2 regions of the Sporolactobacillus sp. PKPK-6 genome follow, and region 1 is predicted to be linked to the other one. Evidence: a T-box and tRNA genes for the amino acid it is inferred to sense, from the RefSeq annotation. Region 1 holds a T-box; the other holds one or more tRNA genes.
What was found. A T-box is a leader RNA that pairs with one kind of tRNA and senses whether it is charged. The one in region 1 lies ahead of ileS (isoleucine--tRNA ligase), so its partner is inferred to be a tRNA-Ile.
Positions count from the first base shown of each region.

Region 2: it has a tRNA-Ile gene. The T-box ahead of ileS (isoleucine--tRNA ligase) is inferred to sense a tRNA for this amino acid. The anticodon was not compared.

Region 1 covers NZ_JBWXPA010000001.1:504,049-513,068, reverse strand. The annotation lists gene pgeF (peptidoglycan editing factor PgeF) at 1-787, shown strand, start outside; gene AC1MBV_RS02500 (YggS family pyridoxal phosphate-dependent enzyme) at 790-1,470, shown strand; gene AC1MBV_RS02495 (cell division protein SepF) at 1,486-1,914, shown strand; gene AC1MBV_RS02490 (YggT family protein) at 1,936-2,199, shown strand; gene AC1MBV_RS02485 (YlmH family RNA-binding protein) at 2,210-2,983, shown strand; gene AC1MBV_RS02480 (DivIVA domain-containing protein) at 3,020-3,541, shown strand; T-box leader at 3,627-3,851, shown strand; gene ileS (isoleucine--tRNA ligase) at 3,918-6,689, shown strand; gene AC1MBV_RS02470 (TraR/DksA C4-type zinc finger protein) at 6,834-7,520, shown strand; gene lspA (signal peptidase II) at 7,665-8,120, shown strand; gene AC1MBV_RS02460 (RluA family pseudouridine synthase) at 8,120-9,020, shown strand, end outside.
Region 2 covers NZ_JBWXPA010000003.1:74,875-83,894, reverse strand. The annotation lists gene AC1MBV_RS16485 (Tex family protein) at 1-852, shown strand, start outside; gene AC1MBV_RS16480 (SprT family protein) at 885-1,358, shown strand; tRNA gene AC1MBV_RS16475 (tRNA-Asn) at 1,514-1,588, shown strand; tRNA gene AC1MBV_RS16470 (tRNA-Ser) at 1,590-1,681, shown strand; tRNA gene AC1MBV_RS16465 (tRNA-Glu) at 1,688-1,762, shown strand; tRNA gene AC1MBV_RS16460 (tRNA-Asp) at 1,784-1,859, shown strand; tRNA gene AC1MBV_RS16455 (tRNA-Gln) at 1,915-1,989, shown strand; tRNA gene AC1MBV_RS16450 (tRNA-Lys) at 1,993-2,064, shown strand; tRNA gene AC1MBV_RS16445 (tRNA-Leu) at 2,071-2,155, shown strand; tRNA gene AC1MBV_RS16440 (tRNA-Leu) at 2,169-2,254, shown strand; tRNA gene AC1MBV_RS16435 (tRNA-Arg) at 2,264-2,340, shown strand; tRNA gene AC1MBV_RS16430 (tRNA-Pro) at 2,345-2,421, shown strand; tRNA gene AC1MBV_RS16425 (tRNA-Gly) at 2,427-2,500, shown strand; tRNA gene AC1MBV_RS16420 (tRNA-Ile) at 2,511-2,587, shown strand; rRNA gene AC1MBV_RS16415 (16S ribosomal RNA) at 2,805-4,353, shown strand; rRNA gene AC1MBV_RS16410 (23S ribosomal RNA) at 4,593-7,520, shown strand; rRNA gene rrf (5S ribosomal RNA) at 7,594-7,710, shown strand; gene AC1MBV_RS16400 (MarR family winged helix-turn-helix transcriptional regulator) at 8,525-8,986, opposite strand.

The DNA of each region.
Region 1 (9,020 bases):
AACAGAATCAAGTGAAACCCATGAAATTTATTCAGGGATCACATTGAGGGCAGAGGGGATAAGTCAAGGCGCCTTCTCTTCTATGAATTTAGGTCTTCATGTCGGCGATAATTCTGAAGATGTCATCGTAAATCGAGGACTTGTTGCGAAAAAAATTGGATTTCCACTTGAACAATGGGTTTGCGCCGAGCAGGTACACCGTACGAAAATTGCCAAGGTTACAGGGAAATCTGCAGGAGCAGGGGCATTTTCTATTGATTCAGTTGTTCAAGGTGTGGACGGATTGTTTACGACCGAGCCGAATCTTTTGCTTGCACTTTGCTTTGCTGACTGTGTACCTATCTATTATCGTACGTATCAACCGGATGCAATTGGAATTATGCATGCAGGCTGGAGAGGAACAGTGGCCGGCGGTGCAGCCTGCATGACGGAACGCATGTGCCGTGAACTTGGCTTATCTCCATCCAAGATTCACATTGTCATTGGTCCCTCAATCGGAGTTGAAGATTACGAGGTCGATCAAAACGTGATGAATGGAGTTCAAAAGCTGGATCGCTCTGTGTGGTCAGCTTCTGTAATTGACAAGGGAGAAGGGCACTATCTGCTTAATCTGAAAACACTAAATCGATCAATTCTTGTTGCAAGCGGAGTGCCTGCGGATCAGATTCAAATGAGCAGTTACAATACTTATGCACATCCTAACTTATTTTATTCCTTTCGTCGAGACCAAGGAAAAACAGGGCGAATGATGGGCTATATTGGAATGAAGAAAAAGGAGAACATTTAATCGTGAACGTTGCGGATAATTTTAAACATGTGAAATCGACGATTCATGCCGCTTGTGAGCGTTCCGGACGGAATGCAGAAGACGTTACCGTGATTGCTGTCACTAAATATGTCTCGGCAGAACGAGCTCAGGAGGCAGTGGACAACGGGATCTTCAATCTTGCGGAAAACAGAAAGGAAGGCCTGCTCGAAAAACAGAAATTTATTCATGATGATCGGGTAACTTGGCATTTGATTGGTACCTTGCAGACGCGTAAAGTAAAAGATGTTGTGGGAAAAATCGATTATTTTCACGCTCTGGACCGTCTGAAATTAGCGAATGAATTAAATAAAAGAATAAAAGAAGGAACATTAAATTGTTTTGTCGAAATGAATATCTCTGGTGAGGAGTCTAAGCATGGTATTACTGAAGATCAGCTTGATTCATTTATTGATGCGTTAGCCAACTATGAGCATCTCCGCGTTATTGGTCTTATGACAATGGCGCCGAATACGGAAGATCTTGATGTGATACGTCACGTTTTTCATCGGCTGCGTGTTCTGCGTGACCGGATTCATGATCGCAAGATTGACTACGCTCCTTGCACAGAGCTTTCTATGGGAATGTCGCATGACTATGAGATTGCTGTTGAAGAAGGCGCAACGTTTGTGAGAATCGGAACGTCACTTGTAGGTAATGAATGAAAGGAGAAGGGAATCATGGGTCTTAAAGGCACATTTAAACGATTCTTTGATCTTGAGGAGACAGTGGAACGCTCAGAAAGCCAAATGTCCGCAGCTCATGAATCGGAAGGAAACAAACCGGTTCAAGAACAACAACGCAGAATGGAAAAGAGCGGCAGAATTGTTGCGATCCAAAATGTTCACCAGCAAAGTAAGGTCGTTCTTGTTGAGCCTAAGTGTTTTGAAGAGGTCGAAGAGATTGTCGGCTATCTGAAAAATAAGCAAACGATTATATGCAGCCTCCAAGGGACAAGTAAAGAACATGGTCAAAGAATTCTTGACTTTATGGGAGGAACTGCGTTCGCACTAAATGCTCAAATACGAAAAATCGGAAAAAACACCTTTCTTTTCGCTCCAGAACAAGTGGATATATCAGGTATGATCAGTAATTGGCCAGAAGACTAATTAAAATTTGAGGTGAATGGATTGGTAGTAGCTTATTATCTCTCGCAAGTCATTAATATTTATTCTTGGATATTAATTATATATATTTTAATGTCATGGGTTCCAAGTGTTCAGGACTCATCCATTGGTCGGCTGTTTGCCAATGTTTGCGAACCCTTTTTGTCGCCTTTTCGCAAAATAATTCCACCGATTGGCGGCGTCATCGATCTTTCACCGATTATCGCATTTTTTGTTTTACGACTTGCGACTAGGGGCATTTACTACTTAGCCTACCTTTTTGCATGAGGCGTTCATCATGTCCATATATGAGCATTTTAGACCAGAAGAACGCAGCCTGATTGATCATTTCTTAGATCTGAAAGATCGCGTTGCAGAGCAATATGTGCCTAAACGAACTGATTTTTTAGATCCAAGGCAACAGATTATTTTGAAATCGGTGATTGGAGACCAGGAGGACATTCGTCTTTCTTTTTTCGGCGGCTATGATCATGCGGAGCGCGCTCGGGCTTTAATTCTTCCCCAGTATGCTGAAGAAGAAGACAACCCCTTCCAACTCGCCTATCTGGAAGTTCGCTATCCATCAAAATTCGGCTTAATTACCCATCCTCAATTGCTTGGTTCGGTAATTGGAACGGGCGTTTCGAGGGATAAAATCGGTGACTTGCTTGTCAAAGAAGGGAACGCTCAATTTATTTGTGCAAAAGAGTTGGAGAGCTATTTTATGCTCAATCTTACTTCTGTCGGAAAAATGAGTGTTTCCTGCGAACCGATTAAAAGACAAGCACTTTTACATAGTGTTGATGAATGGCAAAATTTTGATGGAACAGTGTCTTCATGGCGACTTGACACTGTCTTGTCTGAAATTTATCATTTGCCTAGAGCAAAGACTTCGGAACTCATTACTAAAGGACTTGCAAAAGTTAATTGGGAAGTCGTAGAGAAACGCGACTTCGAAATTTGCGAAGGCGATTGTTTGTCACTTCGGGGATTCGGCCGCAGTAAAATATTATCAAGCGGTGGCTTGACAAAAAAGAACAAAATTCGTATACAATATGGTAAACTTAAATAAACGAATTGTTTGTAAAATGACTTGGAGGTGACCAGGATGCCATTGACACCCTTGGATATTCATAATAAATCGTTTTCACGCGGATTTCGCGGATATGATGAAGATGAAGTAAACGATTTTCTTGATCAGATTATCAAGGATTATGAAGCTCTGATTCGTGAAAAAAAGGATCTTGAGCAAAAAATTAAGAATTCGGATGAGAAACTGAGCCACTTCTCCAATATCGAAACGACTTTAAACAAAAGTATCCTTGTAGCTCAGGAAACGGCAGAGGAAGTTAAGCAAAACGCGAATAAAGAGGCTAAGCTGATTGTGATGGAGGCAAAGAAAAACGCAGATCGGATCATTAATGAAGCTCTGGAAAAATCGCGCAAAGTCACTTTGAATATTGAAGAATTGAAAAAAGAAGCGAATGTATATCGGACTCGTTTCCAAATGCTGATTGAGGCACAGCTTGAATTGCTTAAAAGCGACGATTGGAAGAGTATGTCCGCGGGAAATGACGACGATAACGAAGAAAATTCGCAAAAAGACGGAATGATTCAGTCACAAGCTTGACGCAAGGCATTTGATTGCATATACTGTCTTACATAAACATTGTTGAGGTCAAGAATCCTAAGATATCGTGGCAATTATATTATTGGCTATTTCTATGAGAGGGAAAGTACTCATTGCAAGGTCACAAAGCGAGCCGGGAGAAGGTGCGAGCCCAGCGCGGACGGCAATGAAGAAAATCACCCTTGAGTTTGGTTCTGAACGCACGGCACTGCCGCGTTAGTAAGATCCGACGTTGATTCGCGTTAAGATAATCATGAGTGGCAGACTTTGTCTGTTATTAGGGTGGTACCGCGGTCCTTCCGTCCCTTTGGGATGTAAGGGCCTTTTTATATAGGGTGTAAAAAAGAAAAACAGAAAGACGATGGAGGCGTTCTACATGGAATACAAGAAGACACTACTGATGCCGAAAACAAATTTCAAAATGCGCGGCAGTCTTCCGACCAAAGAGCCACAAATGCAGGAACAGTGGGATCACGATCATATTTATGAACAATCTTTAAAGGTGAACGAAGGGAAACCAACATTTATTCTGCACGATGGGCCTCCTTACGCAAACGGCAATATCCACATTGGACATGCTGAAAATAAGGTGTTGAAAGACATTATCACTCGGTTTAAGTCAATGACCGGTTATAAAGCTTATTACGTTCCCGGCTGGGATACGCACGGATTGCCGATCGAACAGCAGCTAGCCAAGAAGGGCATTGACCGCAAAAAGATGTCGGTTGCTGAACTTCGCGAAAAGTGCAAAGAATATGCGCTTGGACAGGTAGAACATCAAAAGAAGCAATTTAAAAGACTGGGTGTTCGCGGAGACTGGGATCATCCATATCTGACCTTGCATAAAGAATATGAAGCAGAACAGATCGAAGTCTTTGGTGAGATGGCAAAGAAGGGCTATATCTATAAAGATAAAAAAACTGTTTATTGGTCTCCTTCCTCTGAATCCGCGCTTGCCGAAGCTGAAATTGAATACAAGGATGTCAAATCTTATTCCATTTATGTTGCTTTTCATGTAACTGATGGAAAAGGTGTTCTGAATCCAGATGAAGAGGTCATTATCTGGACAACAACTCCATGGACGATGCCGGCAAACCTTGCTATTGCTGTCAATCCAAAATTTGAGTACAGTGTCGTTCACGTTGCGGATCATAAATATGTCGTTGCAGCTGACTTAGTTGAATCACTGACAAAGACGTTCGACTGGGAAAATCCTCAAGTGCTGCGCACGGTCAGCGGCAAGGATTTGGAAAATGTCGTTTGCCGCCATCCGTTCTATGATCGTCCTTCATTAATGATTCTCGGCGATCATGTGACCCTGGATGCAGGTACCGGCTGCGTGCATACTGCCCCAGGTTTTGGTGCTGATGACTTTTATGTCGGCAAAAAATATGGATTGGATATTCTTTGTCCTGTTGATGATCGCGGCTGCATGACTGAAGAAGCACCTGGATTTGAAGGTATGTTCTATGAGAAAGCAAATGAGCCTGTCATTGAAAAGTTAAAAGAAGTCGGCGCACTGCTCAAGGTCGGCACGTTCACTCACTCCTACCCACATGATTGGCGAACCAAAAAACCGGTCATCTGGAGAGCGACAAAACAATGGTTTGCATCAATTAAGGCTTTTCGCGACGATATTTTAAAAGCGATTCACGAAGTGCATTGGGTTCCGTCATGGGGCGATGTACGCATGACGAATATGATCAAAGACCGTGAAGACTGGTGTATCTCGCGACAGCGCGCTTGGGGCGTTCCGATCCCTGTATTCTATGGCGAAGACGGCGAACCGATCATCACTGATGAAACCACTCAGCACATTGCCGATCTGTTCCGTGAACATGGATCGAACATTTGGTTTCAATGGGATGCGAAGGAATTGCTGCCGGAAGGATTTACATCGGAACACAGCCCGAACGGCATCTTCAAGAAGGAGACAGACATCATGGATGTTTGGTTCGATTCCGGCTCATCGCACCAAGGTGTCCTGACAACGCGTGAAGGATTGCGTCGTCCTGCAGACATGTATCTTGAAGGATCCGATCAATATCGCGGCTGGTTCAATTCTTCATTGGCTACATCGGTTGCTGTTACCGGTCATGCACCTTACAAGCAAGTGCTCAGCCACGGGTTCACTCTTGATGGCAAAGGACTGAAAATGAGCAAATCCGTAGGAAACGTCATTGATCCAATGAAAGTGATGCAGCAATATGGAGCGGATATTATTCGTCTTTGGGTAGCTTCGGTTGATTATCAAGCCGATGCCAGAGTATCAAATGAGATTCTTGGTCAAGTGGCAGAAGTTTATCGCAAGATCCGCAACACCGTTCGTTTTATGCTTGGCAACCTGAGTGATTTTACCGTCGATAAAGTAGTTCCTACACAAGATATGCCGGAACTTGAGCAATATATGCTTGTAAAACTGAATCACTTTACCGAAACGTGCCTGAAAAATTATGAGGAATATCAATTCTTGAATGTGTACAAAGCTCTTCAGAATTATTGTTCGCTTGATTTGAGTGCATTTTATATGGATATCGCAAAAGACGCGCTCTACGTTCAACCTAAAGATTCGTTAGTTCGCCGTTCAGCACAAACAGTTCTTTATAAGACGGTTGTAGCGCTTACCAAATTACTGTCGCCGATCATTCCGCATACTGCGGAAGAAATCTGGCAACACATTCCTGGTGCGAATGAAGCTTCTCATTATGTACAGCTTACCGAGATGCCGAAGCTGGAGAAAATTGCTGATGCAGAAGCACTCGAACAGAAATGGACATCGCTGGTGGCGGTGCGCGACGATGTGCTCAAATCGCTGGAAAAAGCGCGCGATGCTAAGCTGATCGGAAAATCACTGGAGGCTTCCGTAACGCTTTATGTAAAACCGGAAACAGCGTTCCTAAAAAATGTTACTGACCTTGACAAACTTCTGATCGTCTCACAGGTATCCGTTGTAGAAAATGAAACGATTCCGGAAGCAGCGGATCACTATACGCGGCTTGCTGTTCTTGTGACTGCTGCCGAAGGAGAAAAATGTGAACGCTGCTGGGCAATTTTGCCATCGGTTGGTGAAGACAAAGAACATCCGACTTTATGTAGCCATTGTGCGGAAACCGTTCGCCATGATTATGCCGGCGTAACGCTTGACTGAGTAACACTGCTCGGCTTTTGATGATCGTGTTCATGGTTCATTAAGAAAATCATTCCCAATCCACGTAAATATTACGCGGTCTAAAAATCCTCCTTTATCCCACACTAAGGAATGTGCGCGGATGCAAAGGGGGATTTTTTATAGATGTGGGGTTACAGAAAAATAAGAAAAAGATTGCTCGATCGAAAACAGGAACTGGAACAGAAGTTAAATCATGATATGGAGACTGCTGCCGAACTTGGTTCAGTTTCAGATATTGCTTCCGGAGAGCTGTCTGCTTATGACAACCACCCGGCTGAATCGGCGACGCAGCTTTATGATCGGGAAAAGGACCTGGCATTTCACAAGCTGGAGCAAAAAGAATATGAAGAGATTAATCATGCTTTAGAGAAAATCCACAATGGCACATATGGATACGACGAGAAAACCGGCGAGAAAATACCCCGCGCACGGTTAAACGCTTTACCGACAGCACGTACGGTGGCAAGCCATTCGGATGTTGTTCACAACAGATCAGTGCGTCCTGTTGAAGAATCAGTGATTATGGATTTAGAAAAACAGGGAGCAACTGATTTTGAGAGCGACGGATATAATGAGCAGAACGCCTTTGACATCGTCTCTCAATACAATGATCAGGAAGGCGTCTTTGAAGATGCGCCGTATTGCGATGACGAGGAAGGTATTGGATTTGTCGAAGAACTGGAAGCTTTTGCGGCTACAGATATTAATGGTTTTTCCGGAGACGATGAAATTCAAATTATGAAAAATCATCATTCTGATGATTGGTCGGCAAAGAATGCGGATGAGGATCTGAATCCGACTGAGCGATAATTCAGATTGCAGCAGCAGACCAAAGGGTCTCTGCTGCGTACATATATCTTTTAAACAATCTATGCTAAAATTTAGGGTAAACTAGGAAAAATTTAATTCTGCACGATTGGTGCAGAAAACAACGCGTTTTGGAGGAACTTATTCATGATTTATTACGCACTTGCATTCATTGTTTTACTCATCGACCAGCTTTCAAAATGGCTTGTCGTACATAATATGGCAATTGGTCAAAGCACGCCGATTGTTCCCGGCTTTTTCTACCTGACGTCAATTCGTAATAACGGAGCAGCATGGAGCATTTTGGAAGGACAATTTGTTTTCTTTTTCATTATCACCATTGTTGTCTTGGCTGTCGTTGTGTACTACATGCAGAAATTGGGCAGAAAGCAGCCAATCTTAGGTACATCACTGGGATTGATTATCGGCGGGACGCTTGGAAATTTTATCGATCGGCTGTTTCGCGGTGAAGTCGTCGATTTTATTCACGTCTATATTGTCCGTTATAATTTTCCGGTTTTTAACCTTGCGGATTCCTCGCTTTTTATCGGTGTCGTTCTGCTCATCATTTACTTGTTTCTCGACGGGAAGAAGGAACATTAATGCCTGATATCATGCGGTCAGTTGAAGGAAAGGATGAAGGCAAAAGGATTGACAGTTGGGTGAGCGATGAGATTGCAAACGAATCAAGGAGCAGAATTCAGCAGCTCATCAAGGATGGGCATATAGTGGTCAATGGCAAAGCAGTCAAAACGAGTTATCGGATGAAGACAGATGACCAAGTTTCTGTACACTTGCCGGAACCTGAACCGCTTGATGTTGTGCCTGAAGACATTCCACTTGATATAGTTTATGAGGATTCTTCGGTAATTGTTGTTAACAAACCAAGAGGGATGGTCGTTCATCCGGCACCGGGGCATATGAGCGGCACTTTAGTTAACGCTCTGCTTAGTCACTGTCATGATTTATCAGGTATTAATGGCGTGATGCGTCCCGGAATTGTACACCGCATTGATATGGAGACCTCAGGGCTGTTAATGGTCGCGAAGACGGATGAGGCACACCGGTCGCTCGCTGCACAGTTAAAAGATAAGACAACAAAGCGTATGTATTTAGCAATTGTTCATGGGAGCCTTCCGCATGATGAAGGAACCATTGATGCGCCCATTGGCCGAGCTGATAAAGATCGAAAGAAAATGGCCGTAACAGATAAGAACAGCAAGCATGCAGTGACCCATTTTAAAGTACTTGAGCGATTTGCAAAATACACGTATGTCGCATGCAGACTTGAAACGGGCCGCACACACCAGATTCGTGTCCACATGGCTTACATTGGGCATCCACTTGCCGGCGATCCTAAATATGGGCCACGAAAAACGCTGCCCATTGAAGGACAAGCTCTTCATGCCGCAGAACTTGGTTTCAGCCATCCGGTCACACATGAATTCATGCTTTTTCAAGCACCGCTTCCTGGCGATATGAAGAAACTACTTGAAGATCTTC
Region 2 (9,020 bases), on a different contig from region 1:
TCCATTGCGCGAAGACTTCAAGACCCGCTTGCGGAACTTGTAAAGGTCGATCCAAAATCTGTTGGGGTCGGTGAATACCAGCATGACGTGTCACAGCGAGAATTAGCAAAATCGCTCCAATTTGTCGTAGAGACGGTTGTGAATCAGGTAGGCGTTAACATTAACACAGCTTCGCCTCAGCTGCTTCAATATGTTGCTGGACTGTCGAAAACGGTAGCAAGTAACGTAGTTGCAGAACGGGAGAAGCTCGGCAAATTTGAAAGCCGGCTTCAACTGAAAAAGGTTCCGAGGCTTGGCGCACGTGCTTTCGAACAATCGGCAGGATTTTTGCGGATCAGCGGAGGAAAAAATCCGTTGGATAATACGCCGATTCATCCGGAAAGCTATAATGTTGCAGGAGATTTGCTCAAAAAAGCAGACTGCGATGCCGACAAAATCGGAACTGAGGATCTGATTGACAAATTGCGGGCATTGGATGTGACACGAACTGCCAATGAACTCTCTGTTGGCGAACCGACCTTGCGCGATATGATCGAGGCACTGATTCGGCCAGGTCGCGATCCACGCGATGACCTGAAAAAACCACTGTTGAAGACCGATGTTCTAAAGATGGACGATTTGAAGCCGGGTATGCAGCTGGAAGGAACGGTTCGTAATGTTGTGGATTTCGGTGCATTTGTTGATATTGGAGTGAAACAGGACGGTCTGGTTCACCTGTCAAAGCTTGCCTCACGCTTTGTTCGCCATCCGCTTGACGTTGTTCGTGTTGGTGAAATAGTCACCGTTTGGGTGGAACAAGTGGACGCAGAAAAGGGACGTATCTCATTAACAATGGTAGCTCCCAACAAATAAATGCAGAATTGATGACCCGTGGAGGTGAGGTCATGACTGATGAAGAACTTCAAAAGCTTGTAGAACAGGTATCGATGGAGAGCTTTCATCGTCCTTTTCGTCATCAGGCGATTTTTAACTCAAGGCTTCGAACAACCGGTGGACGTTATTTGCTGAACTCGCACCGGCTCGAATTCAATGCCCGTCAGCTCAACTATTTTGGATTAGAAGCCTTTTTGAAAATCATTAAACATGAATTGTGTCATTACCATCTCCATCTGCTTGGTATGGGTTATCGTCATAGGGATGCCGATTTCCGCACGTTGCTGGCAAGGGTGGGCGGTTCAAGGTTTTGCGAGGCAATTCCTAACACGCGCAATGGTTCGGGCGTTCGTTATCATTATCAATGTTCCGCATGTGAAACAAACTTTTATCGTAAGAGAAAATTAGATACTGCACGCTATGTTTGCGGTGCATGCGGCGGTACACTTCAATTGCTCAGCAAGACACGTATCAATCAATTTTAAATAAGATTAAAAATAGGGTTGACGCGGGATGTTAATCTGTGTTAAATTATTTAAGTCGTCAAAAGGACAAGCGATTGTGTCGCTCAAAACCTTGTTGACAAGTGAATGAACACAGTGTAGAATAGCATATGCATTTGTTTTTTTGAACCACTTATTCCACAGTAGCTCAGTGGTAGAGCAATCGGCTGTTAACCGATCGGTCGTAGGTTCGAATCCTACCTGTGGAGCCATGGAGAAGTACCCAAGTCGGCTGAAGGGGCTCCCCTGCTAAGGGAGTAGACGGTGTAAATCGTGCGAGGGTTCGAATCCCTCCTTCTCCGCCATTTTATGGCCCGTTCGTCAAGTGGTTAAGACACCACCCTTTCACGGTGGGTTCATGGGTTCGAATCCCGTACGGGTCACCATTTATAATAAGAATTATTTGAGGATCCGTGGTGTAGGGGTTAACATGCCTGCCTGTCACGCAGGAGATCGGCGGTTCAAATCCGCTCGGATCCGCCATTTATTAATTAGTTGATAAAAGAAAACGATATGTGTTCCTATACATAATTGTTTTTGGCCCATAGCCAAGCGGTAAGGCAACGGTTTTTGGTGCCGTCATGCGCTGGTTCGAATCCAGCTGGGCCAGCCACATGAGCCACTAGCTCAGGGGTAGAGCATCTGACTTTTAATCAGAGGGTCGAAGGTTCAAATCCTTCGTGGCTCATTTTATGCGGGTGTGGCGGAATTGGCAGACGCGCTAGATTTAGGATCTAGTGTTTTCCAACGTGGGGGTTCGAGTCCCTTCACCCGCACCAATTAATTGAATATGCGGTCGTGGCGGAATGGCAGACGCGCTAGCTTGAGGGGCTAGTGGAGGCAACTTCGTGGAGGTTCGAGTCCTCTCGACCGCACCATATTATTTTGCGCCCTTAGCTCAATTGGATAGAGCGTCTGACTACGGATCAGAAGGTTGGGGATTCGACTTCTCTAGGGCGCACCATTGTCGGGAAGTGGCTCAGCTTGGTAGAGCATCTGGTTTGGGACCAGAGGGTCGCAGGTTCAAATCCTGTCTTCCCGACCATATATGCGGGTGTAGTTTAGTGGTAAAACAAGAGCCTTCCAAGCTCTGGTCGTGGGTTCGATTCCCATCACCCGCTCCATTATTGTAATGGGCCTGTAGCTCAGCTGGTTAGAGCGCACGCCTGATAAGCGTGAGGTCGGTGGTTCAAGTCCACTCAGGCCCACCATTATTATTTAATGTATATGAATGTTCCTTGAAAACTGAACAAAAGCCAAGCGTGATATAAGGGTTTTAAACCCCATAATCAATTCAATTTTGCTATGGATCTTATGAGCTTCCACAGGATGTGGTGACTTCTGCGTTGTGCACAGGACGTGCACGACCTTAGCAGAAGTTCCACTCTTTGGAAGTACGACAATAAAGTAAGTAAGTATGCAACACACTTTTTGGAGAGTTTGATCCTGGCTCAGGACGAACGCTGGCGGCGTGCCTAATACATGCAAGTCGAGCGCATAGAAGGGAGCTTGCTCCCGGAAGTGAGCGGCGGATGGGTGAGTAACACGTGGGTAACCTGCCTGTCAGACTGGGATAACTGTGGGAAACCGCAGCTAATACCGGATAATCCCCTGCACCGCATGGTGCAGGGCTGAAAGATGGTTTCGGCCATCACTGACAGATGGGCCCGCGGTGCATTAGTTAGTTGGCGGGGTAACGGCCCACCAAGACAGCGATGCATAGCCGACCTGAGAGGGTGATCGGCCACATTGGGACTGAGACACGGCCCAAACTCCTACGGGAGGCAGCAGTAGGGAATCTTCCACAATGGACGAAAGTCTGATGGAGCAACGCCGCGTGAGCGAAGAAGGTTTTCGGATCGTAAAGCTCTGTTGCCGGAGAAGAACGTGCGGGAGAGGAAATGCTCTTGCAGTGACGGTATCCGGCCAGAAAGCCACGGCTAACTACGTGCCAGCAGCCGCGGTAATACGTAGGTGGCAAGCGTTGTCCGGAATTATTGGGCGTAAAGCGCGCGCAGGCGGCTTCTTAAGTCTGATGTGAAATCTTGCGGCTCAACCGCAAACGGTCATTGGAAACTGGGAAGCTTGAGTACAGAAGAGGAGAGTAGAATTCCACGTGTAGCGGTGAAATGCGTAGATATGTGGAGGAATACCAGTGGCGAAGGCGGCTCTCTGGTCTGTAACTGACGCTGAGGCGCGAAAGCGTGGGGAGCAAACAGGATTAGATACCCTGGTAGTCCACGCCGTAAACGATGAATGCTAGGTGTTAGGGGGTCCAACCCTTAGTGCTGAAGTTAACACATTAAGCATTCCGCCTGGGGAGTACGACCGCAAGGTTGAAACTCAAAGGAATTGACGGGGGCCCGCACAAGCAGTGGAGCATGTGGTTTAATTCGAAGCAACGCGAAGAACCTTACCAGGTCTTGACATCCTCTGACAAGTCTAGAGATAGGCCGTTCCCCTTCGGGGGACAGAGTGACAGGTGGTGCATGGTTGTCGTCAGCTCGTGTCGTGAGATGTTGGGTTAAGTCCCGCAACGAGCGCAACCCTTGATCTTAGTTGCCAGCATTCAGTTGGGCACTCTAAGGTGACTGCCGGTGACAAACCGGAGGAAGGTGGGGATGACGTCAAATCATCATGCCCCTTATGATCTGGGCTACACACGTGCTACAATGGGTGGTACAAAGGGCAGCGAAACCGCGAGGTCGAGCTAATCCCATAAAGCCACCCCCAGTTCGGATTGCAGGCTGCAACTCGCCTGCATGAAGCCGGAATTGCTAGTAATCGCGGATCAGCATGCCGCGGTGAATCCGTTCCCGGGCCTTGTACACACCGCCCGTCACACCACGAGAGTTTGTAACACCCGAAGTCGGTGCGAGAACCTTTATGGACTCAGCCGCCGAAGGTGGGACAAATGATTGGGGTGAAGTCGTAACAAGGTAGCCGTATCGGAAGGTGCGGCTGGATCACCTCCTTTCTAAGGAAACGATCAATAGCGAAGCGCTTGGACTTTTGTTTGGTTTTGAAGGAATCATTCCTTCACCGGCGTGCCGAAAGGCAGCCTTGAACCTTGAAAACTGGATAACGAAAGCAACGAAAGAAAGTCAAGAAACATCCAAGAAGATTATTGAATTGATCTTACGATCAAGAAACTAATCATAAAGGCAGGCATTGTGAGCCATGACGAAGCAATTCGCCGCTCATGATGCAGGCAGTGGTTAAGTTTTAAAGAGCGCACGGTGGATGCCTTGGCACTGGGAGCCGATGAAGGACGGAACGAACGCCGATACGCTTCGGGGAGCTGTAAGTAAGCATTGATCCGAAGATTTCCGAATGGGGGAACCCCCTATCTTGAACAGATAGGATGCTCTGCTGAATCCATAGGCAGAGTAAGGCAGACCCGGGGAACTGAAACATCTCAGTACCCGGAGGAAGAGAAAGCAAATGCGATTTCCTGAGTAGTGGCGAGCGAAAGGGAAACAGCCCAAACCAAAGAGCTTGCTCTTTGGGGTTGTAGGACACTCCACATGGAGTCAGAAATGCACGTTTCAGGCGAACGACCTGGAAGGGTCGGCCAAAGAAGGCAAACGCCCTGTAGCCGACGGAACGTGCACTCCGGAGTGGATCCTGAGTACGGCGGGACACGAGAAACCCCGTCGGAATCCGGGAGGACCGTCTCCCAAGGCTAAATACTCCCCAGTGACCGATAGTGAACCAGTACCGTGAGGGAAAGGTGAAAAGCACCCCGGAAGGGGAGTGAAAGAGATCCTGAAACCGTGTGCTTACAAGTAGTTGGAGCCCCCTTCGGGGGGTGACAGCGTACCTTTTGTAGAATGGACCGGCGAGTGACGATTCTAAGCAAGGTTAAGCTGAAGAGGCGGAGCCGCAGCGAAAGCGAGTCTGAATAGGGCGTTTTAGTTTAGGGTTGTCGACCCGAAACCGTGTGATCTACCCATGTCCAGGGTGAAGTTCAGGTAACACTGAATGGAGGCCCGAACCCACGCATGTTGAAAAATGCGGGGATGAGGTGTGGGTAGGGGTGAAATGCCAATCGAACACGGAGATAGCTGGTTCTCCCCGAAATAGCTTTAGGGCTAGCCTCGGATGAGTGAGACTTGGAGGTAGAGCACTGATTGAATAAGGGGTCCCCACAGGATTACCGAGTTCAGTCAAACTCCGAATGCCAAGCCCTTACGTCCGGGAGTCAGACGGCGAGTGATAAGATCCGTCGTCGAAAGGGAAACAGCCCAGACCGCCGACTAAGGTCCCTAAGTTTGTGCTAAGTGGGAAAGGATGTGACGTTGCCCAGACAACCAGGATGTTGGCTCAGAAGCAGCCACCATTTAAAGAGTGCGTAATAGCTCACTGGTCGAGTGGCGTCGCGCCGAAAATGTAACGGGGCTAAGCACAGCACCGAAGTCGCGGATGACCGTAAGGTCATGGTAGGGGAGCGTTCCAAGGGCATTGAAGATGTGCCGTGAGGCATGTTGGAGCGTTTGGAAGTGAGAATGCCGGTATGAGTAACGAAAAGAGAAGTGAGAATCTTCTCCGTCGAAAGCCTAAGGGTTCCTGAGGAAGGTTCGTCCGCTCAGGGTTAGTCGGGGCCTAAGCCGAGGCCGAAAGGCGTAGGCGATGGACAACAGGTTGATATTCCTGTACCAGCGTTTCACGTTTGAGTGATGGGGGGACGCAGGAAGGTAAGGCGAGCGCACGGATGGAAGTGTGCGTTCAAGCCGCGAGGCCGGCAGCGAGGCAAATCCCGCTGCTATCCGCCAAACGGTGATGAGGAGGGAACTTAAGTACCGAAGCGCCTGATCCTACACTGCCAAGAAAAGCCTCTAGCGAGTGAAACGGTGCCCGTACCCAAACCGACACAGGTGGGCAAGAAGAGAATTCTAAGACGCTCGGGAGAACTCTCGTTAAGGAACTCGGCAAAATCACCCCGTAACTTCGGGAGAAGGGGTGCTCGTCGGACCTACGGGTCCGATGAGCCGCAGTGAAAAGATCCAAGCGACTGTTTACCAAAAACACAGGTTTCTGCTAAACCGTAAGGTGATGTATAGGGGCTGACACCTGCCCGGTGCTGGAAGGTTAAAAGGAGAGGTTATCCTTCGGGAGAAGCTTTGAATTGAAGCCCCAGTAAACGGCGGCCGTAACTATAACGGTCCTAAGGTAGCGAAATTCCTTGTCGGGTAAGTTCCGACCCGCACGAAAGGTGTAACGATTTGGATACTGTCTCAACGAGAGACCCGGTGAAATTATAGTACCTGTGAAGATGCAGGTTACCCGCGACAGGACGGAAAGACCCCATGGAGCTTTACTGCAGCTTGATATTGGATGTGGGTATCGTTTGTACAGGATAGGCAGGAGCCTTGGAAACCGGACCGCTAGGTTCGGTGGAGGCATCGGTGGGATACTGCCCTGACGATATCGACATTCTAACCCTGAACCGTGATCCGGTTCGGAGACAGTGTCAGGCGGGCAGTTTGACTGGGGCGGTCGCCTCCTAAAAGGTAACGGAGGCGCCCAAAGGTTCCCTCAGAATGGTTGGAAATCATTCGCAGAGTGTAAAGGCACAAGGGAGCTTGACTGCGAGACCTACAAGTCGAGCAGGGACGAAAGTCGGGCTTAGTGATCCGGTGGCACCGCATGGAAGGGCCATCGCTCAACGGATAAAAGCTACCCTGGGGATAACAGGCTTATCTCCCCCAAGAGTTCACATCGACGGGGAGGTTTGGCACCTCGATGTCGGCTCATCGCATCCTGGGGCTGAAGTAGGTCCCAAGGGTTGGGCTGTTCGCCCATTAAAGCGGTACGCGAGCTGGGTTCAGAACGTCGTGAGACAGTTCGGTCCCTATCCGTCGCGGGCGTAGGAAATTTGAGAAGAGCTGTCCTTAGTACGAGAGGACCGGGATGGACACACCGCTGGTGTACCAGTTGTTCCGCCAGGAGCATACGCTGGGTAGCTATGTGTGGACGGGATAAGTGCTGAAAGCATCTAAGCATGAAGCCCCCTTCAAGATGAGATTTCCCATGATTTTAAATCAGTAAGACCCCTTAGAGATGATGAGGTTGATAGGTCTGAAGTGGAAGCACCGTGAGGTGTGCAGCGGACAGATACTAATCGGTCGAGGGCTTAACCCAGAATACCTTGGATTCACTTGTTTTGTTTCGATTGCTTTCGTTACCGGTTTTGAAGGCTCATGCGAGCCGGAAGTCTGGCGGTCATAGCGAAGAGGTCACACCCGTTCCCATCCCGAACACGGTCGTTAAGCTCTTCTGTGCCGATGGTAATTGGGGGCTGTCCCCCTGTGAGAGTAGGTCACTGCCAGGCAATGGAAAAACACGCATTTCTCAATTTTGAGAGGTGCGTGTTTTTGCTTTTACATGTATGTACAAGGTTTAAGAGCTTGCCCCACTGGTACGACGATAAGGTGATACGTTGCTTATTCCCAATCCGCACTTATCGGTTGGGCGATCAGTTAAGTGCCTAATCTGATAAATAGAGGGAAAAACTCCGCTTAATTAGAAAATGAACGAAAAAATAGCTTAAATAGACGGAGAAATTCCGCTTATTAAATCGAAAAACGTGAAAATGGACGTTTTTTCTTTGCATAACCGGAAAAATTACCCTTATTTACCGGCGAAACAAGCCCCATGGTGCATATAACCGGAAAATCTCCGCTTATTATACCCGTTAACTAATGAAGGACCAGAATGCTTAATGAAACAGAGGTAGGATGAAGGAGCTTTCATATGTAAGGGAACCTTCGCAAGTGTAAAGGAGCTTTCGTTAAATACGCATACGTCCTGTATGCAACGCAAAAGCCATCACATCCTGTGATCCTGTGAGAGTACATCCTGTATGCACCGCATTCTGCGGAAGTATGCACCGGGCGCTTTTTGCCCGGTTTTTCTAAGATTCTGTTGTTAAATTTAAATAGTTATTTTTAAGGAAATCTTCCTTCGTCCAGGTTCCCTATTTTTATTCAACGAACACACCTCGTTTAATGCTCAAAATGTAAAAGACAGCACCGATAACCAGGCAATCTTCACTAAGTGAGAGTCTCGTATTGTGGCGTTAAAGCGATAGTGAACGGATTGCTCGCACGGAGAATAGTGCGCTCTAAGCATACCTATAGTGTCCATTAGTGAGTTTTGCCTTGAGTTTGATCAATAGCTCTACTTTTAAATTGTGCATTAAATTGCTGCTGCCCCGGACGGACTTTTGCAAGGGCGTTCATGACATCAATCCACGCTTCTTGATAATTAGGTCCGAGAGAATTAAAGATTGTCTTCATCTGCTCTCTTTGCACATGACTAAGTTTGCTTTCAAGCTGCTTGCCTTGTTCCGTCAGATAGAGCAGTTTGTAGCGTTTATCATAATCCGCCTGAACCATCGTAATCAGATTTTTTTCCGATAACACTCTGAGCGGTGCATTAAGCGCTTGCTTTGAAACCTCGAGGATCGAAAGAAGATCGTTCACGGTTATCCCTGGGACCTGAGCAATAAAATAAAGAATGCGATGGTGCACACGCTGTATACCATATTTTTCAATTATTTGGTCCGGTTTCTCAGTAAAAGTTCGATATCCGAAATAGAATAGCATAAGAACCTTATTCAGCTGCTGTTCTTCCTCATTC